Regions from separate parts of the Ruminococcus sp. AF17-1AC genome, predicted to be linked through region 2. Evidence: predicted binding sites of a transcription regulator. Region 2 holds the regulator's gene; the other holds the start of a gene.
What was found. Region 2 encodes HrcA, which represses chaperone genes, less so after heat shock. Its sites were predicted from a motif close to TGTTAGCACTCNNNNNNNNNGAGTGCTAACA; they were not measured.
Positions count from the first base shown of each region.

Region 1: the regulator HrcA is predicted to act here: its motif matches at 2,767-2,797, upstream of DWW81_RS00255 (co-chaperone GroES).

Region 1 covers NZ_QTWZ01000001.1:57,690-66,611, forward strand. The annotation lists gene DWW81_RS00245 (response regulator transcription factor) at 1-334, opposite strand, end outside; gene groL (chaperonin GroEL) at 716-2,359, opposite strand; gene DWW81_RS00255 (co-chaperone GroES) at 2,403-2,675, opposite strand; gene xylA (xylose isomerase) at 3,707-5,032, shown strand; gene DWW81_RS00265 (cation:proton antiporter) at 5,137-6,402, opposite strand; gene DWW81_RS00270 (cellulase (glycosyl hydrolase family 5)) at 6,623-7,831, opposite strand; gene DWW81_RS00275 (cellulase family glycosylhydrolase) at 8,146-8,922, shown strand, end outside.
Region 2 covers NZ_QTWZ01000010.1:34,737-43,658, forward strand. The annotation lists gene DWW81_RS08130 (response regulator transcription factor) at 1-419, opposite strand, end outside; gene DWW81_RS08135 (hypothetical protein) at 850-1,116, opposite strand; gene DWW81_RS08140 (C40 family peptidase) at 1,332-2,726, opposite strand; gene DWW81_RS08145 (stage II sporulation protein P) at 2,899-4,062, opposite strand; gene sfsA (DNA/RNA nuclease SfsA) at 4,122-4,808, opposite strand; gene DWW81_RS08155 (hypothetical protein) at 5,031-5,855, shown strand; gene DWW81_RS08160 (hypothetical protein) at 5,885-6,634, shown strand; gene hrcA (heat-inducible transcriptional repressor HrcA) at 6,857-7,915, shown strand; gene grpE (nucleotide exchange factor GrpE) at 7,908-8,510, shown strand; gene dnaK (molecular chaperone DnaK) at 8,574-8,922, shown strand, end outside.

The DNA of each region.
Region 1 (8,922 bases), on a different contig from region 2:
CGATAACTTCTTTTGTATCGAAAGGCTTTACGATATAGTCGTCAGCTCCAAGCTCCAGACCAAGCACCTTATCAAATGTTTCTACCTTTGCGGTTATCATGATGATAGGCACGTTGGACTTCTTTCTTATCTCACGGCATACCTGCCAGCCGTCTATACCAGGCAGCATAATGTCAAGCAGTATGATGTCAGGCTTAAGAGCGTTGAATTTTACCACTGCTTCCTCACCGTCATGTGCAAGTATTACTCCATAGCCCTCCTTTTCAAGGTAAAGCCTGAGCAGCTCGCAGATGTTCTTATCATCGTCTACTACCAATACTCGTCCAAGCGACATATTTCATCTTCCTTTCGTTTATTTACTTCTTTTCATGCCCATTATTTCAAATTTTCACACTTCTGAAAATTTGAACAAAAGACAATAATTATTCAAATTGATATAAGTATTATAACAAATTCACAAACCCATTGTGTGAATAATTATTTAACTTTTTATTAAATATCATAATTTGCTTTAATTTTAAGCGGACGTCTGCAACAATATGTATATATTTAATTTAATTAATCAATACTTTTGGATTTTACTTACAAAAGCATCGAGGATATTATTTGATTTTTGTAAACTATATCATAAAATATTACCCATTCCATACAAACAGCCTCCGCAGGATAACTACGGAGGCTGTAAATTATATCAGATATTAGTCATGGGAGCTTATTAGTACATACCGCCCATTCCGCCTGCACCTGCTGCTGCGGCTGCCATAGCAGCGTCAGCCTGCGGATCCTTCTTGTCTGCAACAAGGCTCTCAGTTGTGAGCACCATTGAAGCAACAGAAGCTGCGTTCTGGAGAGCTGAACGTGTAACCTTAGTAGGGTCAACGATACCTGCAGGTATCATGTCAACATACTCAGAAGTATAAGCGTTGAAGCCGTAGCCGACCTTTCTTGAACGGATTATCTTGTCTATGATAACGCTGCCCTCAAGACCTGCGTTCACTGCGATCTGTCTAACTGGTTCTTCAAGAGCCTTGTAAACGATCTGAGCGCCTGTCTTTTCGTCACCGCTGAGCTTGTCAACGAGCTTCTTAACTGCTGGCATAGCGTTGATAAGAGCTGTTCCGCCGCCTGCTACGATACCCTCTTCAACAGCTGCCTTTGTAGCTGCCAGAGCGTCCTCGATCCTCAGCTTCTTCTCTTTCATTTCTACCTCAGTTGCAGCACCGACCTTGATAACAGCTACGCCGCCTGAAAGCTTAGCAAGTCTTTCCTGAAGCTTTTCTCTGTCGAAATCAGAAGTTGTATTCTCGATCTGTGACTTGATCTGACCAACTCTTGCCTTGATATCGTCGCTGTTGCCTGCGCCGTCAACAATGATAGTGTTCTCTTTCTGAACGACTACCTGTCTTGCTCTGCCCAGCTGCTCCATAGTTGTTTCGCTGAGTTCAAGACCAAGTTCAGATGAAATTACCTGACCGCCTGTGAGGATAGCGATATCCTGAAGCATTTCCTTTCTTCTGTCGCCAAAGCCAGGAGCCTTTACAGCTACGCAAGTGAATGTGCCTCTCAGCTTGTTTACGATAAGAGTTGAAAGAGCCTCGCCCTCAACGTCCTCGGCAATGATAAGGAGCTTCTTGCCAGCCTTTACGATCTGCTCGAGAAGTGGAAGAATTTCCTGAATGTTAGAGATCTTCTTGTCTGTGATAAGAATGTAAGCGTCATCAAGAACAGCTTCCATTTTATCTGTATCTGTTACCATGTAAGGTGCGATATATCCTCTGTCGAACTGCATACCTTCAACGACTTCGCTGTAAGTTTCAGCAGTCTTTGACTCTTCAAGAGTGATAACGCCGTCAGCAGTTACCTTTTCCATAGCCTCAGCGATAAGCTTACCGATGTTCTCATCAGCGGCAGAAACAGCACCTACTCTAGCTATCTCATCAGAGCCTTCTATCTTCTTTGAGTTAGCGACGATAGTTTCAACAGCAGTATCTACAGCCTGATCCATACCTTTTTTAAGTACCATTGGATTAGCACCTGCTGCGATATTCTTCATACCCTCTCTAACAAGAGCCTGAGCAAGCAATGTAGCTGTTGTTGTACCGTCACCGGCAGCATCGTTAGTCTTAGTAGCGACTTCCTTTACAAGCTGTGCGCCCATGTTCTCGAATGGGTCGTCAAGCTCGATCTCCTTAGCTATAGTAACACCGTCGTTTGTGATAAGAGGAGCACCGTACTTCTTATCAAGAACTACATTTCTGCCCTTAGGTCCCAGTGTTATCTTAACAGTGTTTGCGAGCTTGTCGATACCGCTCTGCAAAGCTTTTCTTGCGTCTTCGCCAAAAATTATATCCTTAGCCATTGTAAATTACCTCCGTTTATATACTATTTAAAATGCAGTGAAATTAGTCAACAACTGCGAGAATGTCGTCCATTTTAACGATAATGAACTCTTCACCGTCCAGCTTAACATTAGTACCGCTGTACTTAGAGATAAGCACCTTGTCACCCTTATTAACGCCCATAGTAACGTCCTTTTTACCAGGGCCTACAGCTATTACCTCTGCGACCTCAGGCTTTTCCTTAGCTGAGCCTGTGAGAATGATACCGCTCTTTGTGGTTTCCTCAGCCTCTGTCATCTTAACTACAACTCTGTCCTGCAATGGTTTGATCGCCATGATAAGTTCCTCCTTTTATAATACCTTTTAATATGCTAAATTAGGATCCTTCGTGGTCGCACCTATGTTTTCAGCACTCTCACGATCGGATTGTTAGCACTCGGTCTTTCTGAGTGCTAATTATATTTTAGCACCTTTTTCGCAAAATTCAAGTCATTTAAGGTCATTTATGTGATTTTTGTAGGGTTGCACAATATCTATTAAGTTGCAAAATGATTTTGAGAGCAAATTGTACAATTTATTGTGGGGGTATTGCAGGTCTGAAATCAGATTTTCGGGTGGGGATAAATGTATTCAATGGAGGTATGCGTATCAACAGTATCCATAATTGTAGGGGACGACGCCCTCGGCGTCCCGTTCGGAGGAATAACGCATAATTGTTGTATCATTGATGCCAAATTATTTTCGGGGTGACATTGTTGTGATAATCTCTGTTAATTCAATGGGTGAGGAATATCGGGACGCCGAGGGCGTCGTCCCCTACAGATTTGTTGCCGTTGGGTTCGTGTTTCAGCCGTTTATATTCGATTTTCAAGTTACGTTCGGGGTATGACATTTGGTATTATGTCCTAGGTGTTGCATACACAAAATATCACAATGCACGCCCACGTCCTGATACAAGTACTCTACAGCCTGTTCCAGAATCTCTCATCGTATTCACTAAGTCGCAGGGCTTGTACGTGCCCGCAAGTATCTAAGACGCTTTCTACTTATACACGAAAAACACCTCTTTTGTTGCATAAAAAATGCAACAATTGCAGAAATGTTGCCAAATTAAAAGATAAATCATTTGTTTGCACAAGTTTAGTTGTCAAAATTTGTGCAGTTATTACAGAAAATTATTACAGAAATATTGATGAAAATACGAGAAAAAATAGTGTGTCTATGCAGTTATCCCACAATTTTAATATATATCAATATATGCAATTTTGATAAAAAACAGTTGACAAACAGGTGCGATTTGGTGTATTATTGTATTGTAATCGTTTAATCGTTAAGATCAAACAATAATATATTCGGAGGTCAAAATTATGGCAGAGTATTTTAAGGATATTCCAAAGATCAAGTATGAGGGTGTAAACTCAACTAATCCCCTCTCTTTTAAGTATTATAACCCAGATGAGGTTGTAATGGGCAAGACTATGAGAGAACAGCTCAAGTTCGCTCTTTCATGGTGGCACACAATGGGCGGCGACGGCACTGATATGTTCGGCTGCGGCACTACTGACAAGACTTGGGGCGAGGCTGCTCCTGAGGCAAGAGCTAAGAAGAAGGTCGATGTTGCTTTCGAGATAATGGACAAGCTTTCTATCGACTATTTCTGCTTCCATGACCGTGACCTTTCTCCTGAGTACGGTGATCTCGGCACCACTAACGCAAAGCTTGCTGAGGTAGTTGACTACATAGCTGAAAAAATGGCTGCTGACCCTACTAAGAAGCTTCTTTGGGGTACTGCTAAGTGCTTCGATCACCCAAGATATATGCATGGTGCAGGCACATCACCTTCTGCTGATGTTTTTGCTTATGCGGCTGCACAGATCAAGAACGCTGTTGACGCTACTATCAAGCTTGGCGGTAAGGGCTACGTTTTCTGGGGCGGAAGAGAAGGATATGAGACTCTTCTGAACACAAACATGGGTCTGGAGCTTGACAACATGGCAAGACTTATGAAGCTGACTGTTGATTATGCTCGTTCAAAGGGCTACACAGGTGATTTCTACATCGAGCCAAAGCCAAAGGAGCCTACAAAGCATCAGTATGATTTCGATACAGCTACAGTTCTCGGTTTTCTGAGAAAATATGGTCTTGACAAGGACTTCAAAATGAACATCGAGGCTAACCACGCTACACTTGCCCAGCACACTTTCCAGCATGAGCTGAGAGTTGCAAGAGATAACGGTGTATTCGGTTCTATCGACGCTAACCAGGGCGACCCACTGCTCGGTTGGGATACAGACCAGTTCCCTACAAACGCTTATGACGCTACACTTTGTATGTACGAAGTTCTCAAGGCAGGCGGCTTCACAAACGGTGGTCTGAACTTTGACGCTAAGGCAAGAAGAGGCTCATACACAATGGAAGACATTTTCCTGAGCTACATTGCAGGTATGGACACATTTGCACTTGGTCTTAAGGCTGCTGCAAAGATCATTGAGGACGGCAGACTTGACAAGTTCGTTGATGACAGATATGCAAGCTGGACAACAGGCATTGGTGCAGACATCATTGCAGGTAAGGCTGACATGGAGAGCCTTGAGAAGTATGCAGTTGAGAAGGGCGAAGTCACAGACTCACTTTCAAGCGGCAGACAGGAATATCTGGAGAGCGTACTCAATCAGATCATGTTCAATCTTTAAGCAGGGGCGTGCCCCTGCACCCATATCCGCTATCATTCGTGGCAGCGGATTTTTTTGTACAAAAAAGAGCGGAGTTTTTTGCTCCGCTCTTTGCTTTTTTTTCATTACTTTTCTTTTCTTGAGAGTTCCTGCAGCTCCTGTTCATACTGTGAGAAGCCCTCCACAGACTTCATAAGCTCGTCCTCAACGTGTTCTTCATGATTATCCTTAAACACAAACTTCAGGAATACCGGTGTGATTATCGTTGTTGCAACCACCATGATGATGATAGGTGCGAAAACTTCGTCGCCCATAAGTCCAAGCTTCTGTCCTTTAGCCGCTACTATAAGTGCGACCTCACCTCGTGAGATCATACCCATTGCTATCTGCAAGCTTTCCTGATTTGTATACTTACAAACCTTTGCGCCTAGTCCGCAGCCTATTATCTTTGTGATTATTGCCACAGCAAGGAGCAAAACTGTAAACAGCACCATTTTGCCGTTCATGTTGATACCGTTCATTGTAAGACCGATGCTTGCAAAGAACACTGGTGAAAGGAACATATACGAAAGTGTTTCAAATCTGTTTGAGATATACTTTACGTCCTTTTCGCTTGAAATTGCAAGACCTGCAACAAATGCGCCTGTGATATCTGCTACGCCGAAAAGCTCTGCTACATACGCCATGAGCAGGCAGAAAACGAAGGAAATGATAACGTGACGTCTAAGGTCTTTTTTATCTCTTTTTCTCCACTTTGTGAACACAACATGGTAAACCACTGTACAGCCGATAGCCACTGCAAAGAACGCTACTATCTTAATAAGAACTGTTGCAACGTGAACGCTTGTATCTGCAAGGCTTGTGATAAGGGTCAATGCGATGATACCAAGGATATCGTCTATGATAGCCGCACCGAGAATGGCATTACCTGCTCTTGTAGAGAGCTTGCCAAGCTCTTTCAGAGTTTCTACTGTGATAGAAACTGATGTTGCAGTAAGCACAACGCCTATGAAAAGGTGCTGCAGGAATGGTGAGCAGGCGAGCTTATCGCCCTTGCCTACGCCCATTGCAGCGGCAAGTCCAAGTCCGCCGAACAGTGGTACGATAACGCCAAGAAGAGCGATTATGAATGACGCTTTACCAGTCTTTTTAAGCTCCTTAACGTCTGTTGTAAGTCCTGCGGTGAACATCAGCACGATAACGCCAATTTCTGACAGTTCTGAGATGAACTCAGTTTCTTTTACAACATTAAGAACAGCAGGTCCGAGTATTACGCCCGCCAACAACGCACCGACTACCTGCGGCAGTTTCATTTTCTTTGTTACAAGACCGAGAATCTTGGTCGAAAGCAGTATAAGTGCAATAAACAATATGTAGCTATACTCTTCCATGATTTTACTTCCTTTCCACACCGCCATTATATGACGTTAATGCGTAAAAATAACGATTCACAGCATTTTACTTTCTGCAAATCGTCATTGATTTTCCGTATCTTATTATAGCATTATGCCGCACTATAGTCAACAGACAGCACAATTTGTTCACAAAAAAGAGCAACAAAAAAGAGCCGCAAAAGTCGGCTCTTTTTGTGATTATTTTATCAAAGTTTGTTTATACAGCTTTTTTGCCGTTAGGGAATATCTTATCCTCGCAGATACCTGCCATTTTTTCTATAGCAGGCTGGATATCCTGCCACAGACCACAGCCATCGTCCTGACCGCTTGTTTTCCATGCAAACACACCGTTCCAACCATTGTTGTAAGCGTCCTCATAAGCTGAGGTGATGTCGAAATCGCTGTCGCTTGCAACGGCTGGGCATTCGCCTATAACGCAAGGCTTTGTACCGTCAAGGCCAAAGTCTGTTGGAGATTCGCTGAAAGGATATCCCCACATTCCCTGCATCCAAGTGTACCAATGAGTTGAATAGAAGTCAACATAGGCAAGGCTCTTGTCATACTTATCACCGCTCAAAACGTTCTGAAGCTCGCTGTCGGATATTTTGTTGCCCTGCTGGCTGTCGGAGTTATACTTTATCATACCCAGACCCACGGTTACGAGAACGTCTGAATTTGCATGGATAGCTGCAGCTGCCTTTGCATAATACTGCTCCAGATAGGGCCAATCAAGCTTGCCGCACTCTTCATTTTCAACTATCCAGTCAGGCTCGTTACAAAGGTCTACAGACCAGAAATAGTCGCTCTTGCCGTATCTCTGAACGAGAGGAACTATGTAGTTATCTACAAACATATCTGTCTTGTCGCTGTCCTGAATGAGCGTTCTCCAAGCCTGATAATTCTGGTTCTGATCCTTGAAGTTATCAAAGGACTGAACTGTTGCCATTATATAGATCTGATACTGTTCTGCAAGATAGAACAGATTGTCAAGATCCTCCCAATGAGCTGTTGTTGCACCGTCAAATGTACCGTCTGCTGAGATAGCCATACCAACGTCGCCGTTGCAGATTATCCATATTCTTGCGGCATTTACGCCTGAATTGTGAAGCTTCTGGAAATGATCCTGCCAGAACTCAAAATTAAAGCCTCCGCCAAAGTCGTTCCACTTATCCCATGGAGCGTTCACTCCATTGAACCAAAGCTCCTTGTCGCCCACCATGAATTTTGTTCCGTCGATCTTGACTTTCGCTGAGCCGTCGGTCGTTGTTGCATAATCCTTTTCAGGCATTGCAGTTTCCGAAACAACGGCAGAGCTGTTGTTTGATTTGCTTTCAGCTTTTGAGCTTGAGGAATTATCTCCGCAGCCCACGGTCGAAACAAGCATCAGCACTGCAAGTGATGATGCAAGCCACTGTTTAACTTTCATAAAATACACCTTTCCTTTCTTTGAGATAAAGCTATGAACACATTTGATTATAGCACAATACCGCTTCATTTTCAATAGCAAAATCTGATTTTTGGCAGATAATATCCTCTGAATTTTTAACATCGTATAATTATATCAGCGTTAATAAATCAGCACTTTTTCATATAGCGATTAAAAATATGAACATTTGAGATTTATACACAAAAAGAATGTATGTTATTTGTTTAATAAGCGTATTCTAATTTGAACAGAGATGTGGTATAATAAAAGGTACTGATGAGGTTAATATTTTATATATGAAAGGACGGGAAAGAATGAAATCAGTATCAAAAAGATACCTGAGCTTTATTTTATCTCTTTTAATGGCAATGACTATATTTATTGGTCTTGACCTTGGGGATATAAATGCGCAGGCATTGTCGGGAGATACTCTCAAAAACGCTGACACGGAAGCCATACTTGAAGATATGGGTCTGGGCTGGAATTTGGGCAACTCTCATGACGCAACAGGCGGTTCAGGTCTTGACACGGAAACATCGTGGAGCAATCCTAAAACAACTCAGGCTCTTATAGACAAGGTAAAGTCTTTAGGCTTCAACACAGTGAGAGTGCCTGTTTCTTGGGGCAAGCACGTATCGGGTGACAACTACACTATCGACTCGGCATGGCTTGCAAGAGTAAAGGAAGTAGTTGATTACTGCTACAAAAACGATATGTATGTTATTTTGAACATTCATCATGACACAAAGTCATCTGCAAGCGCTTCGGGAGCGGGATATTACCCAAGGTCTTCTGCATATTCAAGCTCTGAGAAATTTGTTACCAGCGTATGGTCACAGGCGGCAGAATACTTCAAGGATTATGACTATCATCTTATATTTGAAACATTGAATGAGCCTCGTCTTATCGGCTCCAGCTATGAATGGTGGTTCAACAAGTGGAGCATTCCGTCAGAGGTAAAGGACGCTATAGGCTGCATAAACAAGCTCAATCAGAAGGCTGTTGACACCATAAGAAACACAGGCTCAAACAACAAGGGCAGACTTATCATGTGTCCCGGTTACGACGCTTCCATAGACGGTGCAACCGTT
Region 2 (8,922 bases):
ATAGCGTCATAATCAAGCACGCAGTTTCCCACAGTAAGAGAATGTTCCGACGCCATTTTTGAACGCCTTAAAAGCGCACCCACACGGAGTATCATCTCATTTATATCAATAGGCTTTACCATATAATCGTCTGTGCCGGCAGAAAAGCCCTCCTGCTTGTCCTCGAAGGTCTCCTTTGCGGTGACCATAAGTATAGGCAGATTGAAATCAGCCTTTCTGAGCTGTCTTGTAAGCTCATAGCCGTCCATATTCGGCATCATTATATCTGAAATTATAAGGTCTATATTCGTTTTTTCAAGAACGTCCAAAGCCTCCAGACCGTCATTTGCAAGAAAAGTCACATAGCCATGCTGTTTAAGTGCGGCAGACATGAGCTTTCTAAGGCTTGCGTCGTCCTCCACCACAAGTATCTGAAACATAAAATATCCTCCCTCGTAAAAAAGAATTCCCCAATAATGACATTATAGCTTATAATTGTGAACTGGTGATTAACATTTATTTTTTTCAAAAAACTCTCCGAAATCTCCTGAAAATTCATATTCGGTTCACACAGAACTGGTATTATATAATCACAGCAGAAGATACAAAAAAAGCTTTGGTAATTGGTAAAACTTAAAGTCAGGTTTTTATCTTCTTTCCCTCTGCGATTCCCCAAGTCGCTGATACATTTCCTCGTCTTTAGGTTTTACCAAATACCAAAGAATCCCTTTCATAATTCTATAAAAAATTAATGCTCATTTCAGCCGATGGAAGTGGGTATTAATTTTTTTTGCTCTTTTAGATACGACAAAAAAACCGCAGAAGCCATATAAAATGACCTCTGCGGATATTTTTTGCCTTTATTAGCCGTTAGCTGCAAAGCTTTTCACGAAGCTCAGCCGCCTTTCCCAGAAGCGCACAGATGTAGCTGTCCACATCAGGCTTTGCAAATCCACCGAGCGCTGAACCTTTAAGCTTTCGCTGACCTGTTTCTCCGGGGATAACAAAGTTATCACCGTTCTTTTTCTTTTCGATAGCCGACTCCAGCATATAGATCTCGCTGGTTATGGTGTCGATATATTTTAATGTATCAAGCTTATCATAGCCGCCAAAAAAACACGTTTTCAGACTATCCATTTTTCTTCCCCCTGCCTTACTGCTGTTTTGTACAGCAATTGTTATCAAAGCCTACAATCTTTATTTGATTTAATTATATCACAAATACGTAGCTTTGTCAATAGGTTTGAAAATGAATGTTCACATTTAAGTAATTTTATATGAATTTTCGTGGCGTTTTCTGTTGAATCATTATAGATATAAAAAACGCAGCCCTTGCAGACTGCGTTTTTACGTTATAAAAGTCTTTTGATTATAGTGATATTGTTGTATCTTGAAAAATACTCAACATTTGAAATAACGATACCAGTGGCAGTGTTCTGGGCGTGTACCATTTTGCCGTCGCCGATATAGATAGCAACGTGGTAAATGCTCGAGATCGACGCTCCGCCAAAGAAGATAACGTCGCCCTTCTTCATGTTGTTATATGAAACTGTAGTACCGTATAAAGCCTGCGAAGCCGCATAGTGCGGAAGATTTATTCCCACCTGTGCGAACGAGAGCATCACAAGACCCGAACAATCCGTTGCACCAAACTGTGAACCGCCCCATACATACGCTCCGCCCACCATGCTTTTGGCATATGAAACAACAGTGTCTATCTTAGAACTGCTTGAATAATCAGGCTTAGGTGCAGGCGCTGCTGTTGTTGTGGTAGTGGTCTTTTTGCTTGTTTCAGGCTTTGGCTTAGCTGTTTCCTGCGGAGTTGTAGTAGTCTGAGCCGTAGTTTCGTCAGGCTTTTCCGTCTGAGCCGGCTTCTTCGTGGTAGTGGTCTTTTCACCGCTGTTACCACTCTTTTTGGTGGTGGTAGTCTTTTTCTTGGTGGTGGTCGTAGTCGTGGTGGTATTCGCCTTTGAGGACACCTCCGAATACTTATTGTCCACCTGCTGTGACTTATCTTCAAGGTCGCTCTTATCGTTCTTTATCTGCTCGATAAGCTTGCCCGACTCCTGCTCCATTTTCAGAAGCTCCGCCTGCTCGCTCGCCAAAGTTTTCTGCTCCTTGGCATATTCCTCAGCCTTTGCTTTGAGCTGTTTTATCTGCTCATCAAGCTCCGCCTTGGTCTTTTCAAGCTTTTTATACTGATCCAAAAGCTCGTTAAGCTCGTCATTATCGTGCTTTGCAACTCTCGTCACAAGCTCTATCCTCATAAGAACGTCATAAAAATCAGATGAATTTATCAGCACATTTGTGTACGAATTTGCTCCGCCTGCAACATACATTGCACGAATACGCTCCATAAAATCGTCCTTGCCCTCGTTTATTGCAGTTTCCTGCAAGTCAAGGCTGTGCTGAGTGTCAAGCTGTTTGCCGTCAAGCTCTGCCATTTGATCTTCAAGCTCAGAGGAATATTTCTCTGAATTTGCTATTTTTTTCTGTATGGACTTATATTTTTTCTTTATAGCCTCAAGGTTGTCCTGCTCGTCGACAAGCTTTTTGTCAGCGTCAGCTATCTGCTTATCAAGCTCCTGCTGTTGCTTTTTCAGCTCTTCAAGCTGACTGCTGTATGTATCGTTATCCGCCAATGCGATATCACTTACGCTTCCGTCAGAAAAACCAAAGGCGGCAAAAGCTATGCACAGAGCCATACAGCCTGCGGCTATTCTTTTCATGGGGTAAAATTTTTTCATAATATCAGTTCTCCAAAATATAAGCGTATTATATATTTCTCACGCTGTAACGTTTATGTAGTCCCTTTTATTATAACGCAAAACCCCGTTCTTGTCAAGAAACCAGCCGCTAAAAGCCGTATTTTCGGCATTTTAAGACAATTCGCCACACATATTTTGTGCGTTATTGCACCTATTCTCCTCCGAACATCTCACCCAAGGTCTTTCCTATAAGCTCGCCTGTATACTGTGCCTGAGTGATAGAATTGCCGTGGCTTCCCACCTCTATAAGAAGCGAGCCGGTGGTCAAGTCCTGATTATAGTGGCGATAGTCGAAAAGTACAGGCCTTGTAAGCCCCTGCCAATCGCTCTCCAAAGCCGACTGCAGGGCACAAGCGAAGTGAAAATTCTTCATATAGTCAGGCATACCCATAGTGCCGTCATCACACCCTGATATTATCATAAGCTGAGCCGCTTCCCTGCCCTCTATCTCCGCCACAGGTGCGAGCCTTGTGCCGTCCTCACGCTCTATGCCGTCACGGTGAACGTCAAGACATACCTTTATAGAGGGGTACTCCTCCAATATCTGCTTTACCGCCATACGGCTTGAATCGTAAGAGCCGTCATAGCTGGGATAATCATGCACAAGGGTATCGTGGATATACGCAACGCCTGCTTTGTCAAGCTGTTCACATATCTTGTCCCCTACCGACAGCATATTCATTTCAGGGTCGGTGGTCTTACAGGAAAAGGAGCTGTCATAGTGGTCTTTGTCTGTGGGCTCAAAGCTTTCCGTGGCGTGGGTATGATAAATAAGTATCTGCGGCTCAGAGGAATTTCCGTCTATTTGAAAATCATATGGCTTTGAGCTTTCCTCATAAAGCTCATCATTTGAAAGCTCAGTGCAGTTTCTCACCTGACCGCCGCCGTCAAGGTCGAAATACTGTTCGCCGTCATATCTGCCGTAGGTGTATTTTTCTATAACACCGTCATTTCCCTCCATGCTTGCAGGATATGGTATCTTGTCAGTCACGTCCTGAGCAGGCAAAGGACTTGGCACTTCCGAGCTTACAGAGGGCGTTTGCTTTTCCTGTGGCGCCATATCCATATCCCATATACTGTGCTTTGACACCACTGCCGCTTCAAGCTTGTTTGATACCACAGGCTTTGATGCCGTGTCCGTTTCACTTTCCATAGCGAAACAAGGCTTGTATTCTCCCATAGCCACCCCTGCCGCCACAGCCGCCACCCTGCCGAACCTGCTTGCAGATCTTGCATAAAGCCATATCCCCGTGGGCATAACGAACGCCACAATTATAACTGCAACACAACGCAGGCAGACTTTCTTTATATCCAATGCCGTCACTCCCGTATACATCTTAGTATTATAATGTATATGCAGGACGAGCCGTCATATTACCTGCCCAGCTTCACCTTAACAGGCTTGCCCACTGTCATAGAGTCATGGGTCACGTTGCAGTCATAGCATAGTATCTTCACGCCCTTTCGTGAAGCTTTCTCCAAAGCCTCTCCGAACTCAGGGTGAGTGTCATAATTTGGAGTGAAATATTTCACATCGCTCATCTGAACGAGTATCATTATATAAGACTCATACCCCTCATCAAGACAGTGAGAAAGCTCCTCTATATGCTTCACCCCACGGAGGGTAGGAGCGTCAGGGAAAAGCACAACGCCGTCTTTCTCCAGCGTACAGCCCTTTACCTCCATGAAAATTTTTCTGTCCTGCGACTCTAAGTAAAAATCAAAGCGTGAATTGCCGTATTTCTTTTCGGGATAGACCGAGAAGCCCTCGCCAAAGGGTCTGTTCTCTCTCAGCCACTCCCCTACCGCCTTATTCGGGGCTTGGCTGTCCATGTTTATGAGCCTGTCACCTTTTTCCACTGCAACAAGGTCAAAAGCGGTCTTTCTTGACGCACTGTCTGAATGCTCAAGCCAAACAGTACACCCCTCGATCAAAAGCTCTTTGCATCTGCCCGTATTTTTCACATGGCAGACCTCAGACTTGCCGTCTATCTCAACGTTTGCGATAAACCTGTTCGGTCTTGATAGAAATTTGCCTTTATGTATATTATCGTATCTCATAATTCGCTCCTTGTATTCTTACTATTCACATTATACCACAAATATGTTTGATTATAAATACCTAAATCATGCATTCTTAGCTTTGCTGATTTGTGGTTCGATACAAAAAGGGAAAAATATTTCACAAAATCTATTGACGTTATTTGTGAAATATGTTATAGTTTTGAGTATAGGTTATATAACAATAATAATTTATTAAAATTTTAGAAAGAGGTATTTATAATGAAAAAAATAACTGCACTTCTCGTTTCACTTATAATGTCATGCGCAGTAATGGCAGGCTGTTCTGACAGCAGTTCTTCAAGCTCATCAAAAGCAGACAGCACATCAAAGGCAGAAACAAGCGCAGCCGCTGACGAGTCAACTGCTTCAGAAGCAGGCACAGCCACAGATCTCGAGGATACTCTCACAGCGCAGTATACAAAGAAGATACAGGGCGAGAGCCTTGCTATCGACATGACAGTGGCAAGCGAATATGACAATTCATCAGCCGTTGTTGAGATAGCAGGCGGCAATATGCACATGAAAATGAACTTTATGGGCGTGGATATGGATATCTATAGTATCGACGGAGTTATGTACACACTTGACAGCGAGTCAAAAACGTATTACACTGTTGATATGGAAGAATCTATCGACGACTTCAAGAGCGAAATAGGCTACGGCATTAACGACAGCTACAAGTTCATAAGCTCTGAAACAACTGACGACGGTCTTATCTGCGAAACTTTTGAAAACACAGAAGATCCTGATATCGAGCTTGAATCAGGCGTAACTCTCGACACAAGCGATTCTGACGATCATTCTTTCACAACAACATTCAAGTATTACTTCAATGCTGACACAAAGGATATTGTTAAGATAGAAACTATCTCTGACGGCTCAACGACTACTGTTACAGTAAACTCATTCACAACTGAAAACGTTGAAGTCAAACTCCCTGACGATTTTGACAGTTGGACAGAGCAGTCTTTCGATATGAGCACTGACGATATCCCTTATGACGCTGAACTCGATGTTGAGTCAGGCGCTGAGTCAGCCGAGTAATTCTTGTCATTTTTCGGAGGCAAAATATTATGAACAAGAAAATGGTAACTATTATTGCAGCTTTGGCAATGTGTACAGCAATGGCAGGCTGCTCGGAGAGCGATACTGCAAGCTCTTCAAAGGCTGAAACAACTACTACAACGACGGCTGCCGCAGAATCGGCTGCTCCTGTTGAAAGCACAGCAGACGAAAGCTCCGCTGACAGCACTTCCACAAGCGCAGGCACAACAGATTATGACGTTGACGGTGATTTCAGAGCTTTCGAGCAGATGAAAGACAAGTATGAGGGCAACTATCTTGCGAACCTTACAGGTCAGATGTCAAACAACGGCACAAAGTATGCTATCTGCATAAAGGACGGCAAGGCTTATCAGGCACTCACAGTTCAGGGCATGAAGTCATACACAGTTTGCCCTGGCGACGGAAAGCTTTACAACGTTTCAGAAGGCACGACCACCTACAGCATTGAGAACGACGACGGAAATCAGTGGAAGTCAGCCGACATTCTTTTCGGCGCGACCCTCGATTTTGACCACGCATATATTGACACAACAACAAACGTTGTTCAAGAGTATTATAACCTCGACAGCAGTGTTTCAGGCGGTGAGGGTCAGATAGTTTACGGCTTTGACGGTGCTACATATGACCTTAAGCAGGTAGTTCTGCTCCCAGAGGGTGCTGACGAATCAAGTGCAGTTTACTTCACTGTAGATTCCATAGGCGAAGCGGACGACAGCCTACTTGCTGTTCCTGATCTTTCTGCTTATACAAAAGAATAATTTTATCTGATCTTTTTCCAACATCGGGCGGACAGACCACTGCGGTCTGCCCGCTTTTTTTGCATTTTCAGCAAAGCGTTGTGCAATATGACGGAAAAGAAGTTCAAATATTTTTGAAATTTGTGAGAAAAATAGTCTTAAACCCCTTGACAAAATCGTCAAAAGGGTATAAACTATACTTAGCACTCGAGAAGAAAGAGTGCTAACACTTAAATACAATAAGTGCTAACAAGAAGAACGGGTGGTGAGCAAATGGACGACCGCAAGCTGAAAATACTTTCAGCGGTAGTCAATGAATATATCGTAACAGGCGAGCCTGTAGGCTCAAAGGCGATAATGGCTCACGTCAAAGCGTCCTCAGCGACCATAAGAAATGAAATGGCAGAGCTTGAGAAGCAAGGCTATCTCGAGCAGCCACACACCTCCGCAGGCAGAATACCAACATATAAGGGCTACAGGCTTTATGTTGACCAGCTCATGGAGCAAAACCAGCTTACAGCAAATGAAAAGAAGATGCTGGATTCAATGATACCGCAGGAATATGTCACAGAGGAAGACCTTGTGAACAAGGCTTCAATGGCATTGGCGGATCTTACGAAATGTGCGGCGGTGGTCGCAAACGCAACGCCAAAGTTCTCGCTTATCTCAAAGGTAGAGGTAATACCTACAGGAAAGAGAATGTACGTTATTTTGATGATAACGTCCAACGGCTCTATTAAGAATAAGGTTTGCCGATTGGAGTTCGACCTCAGTCAGGATCAGCTTGAGTTTTTTGATAACTTCGTAAAGGAAAATCTCAACGGCGTGCCTATCGACAGTCTTTCGGACGCTTATCTTGAAAAGCTCACAGAAGCAATGGGAACGTACATGATGACCCTTTCACCGCTTGTTTCCGAGATAATGAAGATGACAAAGGAAATGAGCAGCGTGTCTATCAAAGGTCAGAGTAATCTTCTCACCTGCAAGGATTTCAACCAAAATGAGATAATAAGCTTTCTCGATAATCAGAAGGAGCTTAAAGGATTTATTGACGATACGTTCTCAGGGCTTCACGTTATGTTCTCCCCTGAGCGTGACGGGTTTGTTATCCACAACTCCTCTATTATAACAGCTCCGTTCTCAAAGGACGGCAAAACAGCAGGTGCGCTGGGGCTTATAGGTCCTATGAGGCTCGACTATGCGAAGTTTATCCCATATCTCGAGTATTTCACAGGAAAGATATCGGAAATGATATCCGAAAAGCCACAAGAGCAAAACAAAGAAGATGACGAAAATGAATAAAAAGGAAGGCAGGCGGCGTAAATTGAGTAAGGAAACTGAAAAGGACACCGAGCTTGAAAAAGAGGAAAACACCTCTGCTGAAAGCGAAGAAGTAAAAGAAGCGGCGGATACCGCAGAGAATGCCACTGAGGATACAGAGAAAAAGGCGGAGGAGAGCGAAACAGAAAAGCTGAAAAAAGAGCTTGCCGAAGCAAATGACAAGTATCTCAGACTTATGGCTGAATATGATAACTTCAGAAAAAGAAGCGCAAAAGAAAGACTGGAGCTTACAGACACAGCAAAGGGAAATGTGATAAACGGCTTCCTGCCGGTGTTTGATAACTTTGAAAGAGCGTTAGGCACAGAAACTCAGGACGCAGTTTATAAACAGGGCGTTGAAATGATATTCAATCAGTTCAGCGACGCTCTGAAAAAGCTCAACGTTGAGGTCATGGAGCTTGCAGGCAAGGAATTTGACCCGAACGTTGCAACGGCGGTCAGCACAGTTGACGACCCTGACCTCGGTGAAAATATTGTGGCGCAGGTGCTTCAAAACGGCTACACCATAGGCGGCAAGGTCATAAGACACGCAATGGTAATAGTAGCAAACCCATAAACAAAGACATCGGGACTTAAGGTCTTGATATAAATTAAGTAAATTTTGAAAGGACTTGATCTTATGAGCAAAATCATCGGTATAGATTTAGGTACAACAAACTCTTGTGTAGCAGTTATGGAGGGCGGCGAAGCCGTTGTTATCCCTAACAGTGAGGGTGCAAGAACAACTCCGTCAGTAGTTGGCGTTTCAAAGAACGGCGACAGACTTATCGGTCAGGTAGCAAAAAGACAGGCTGTTACAAACTATGACAACACTGTAATTTCTATCAAAAGACATATGGGCTCTGACTACAAGGCTCACATGGGCGGCAAGGATTACACTCCACAGGAGATCTCAGCTATGATACTCCAGAAGCTGAAAGCTGACGCTGAGGCTTATCTGGGTGAAAAGGTAACAGAGGCTGTTATCA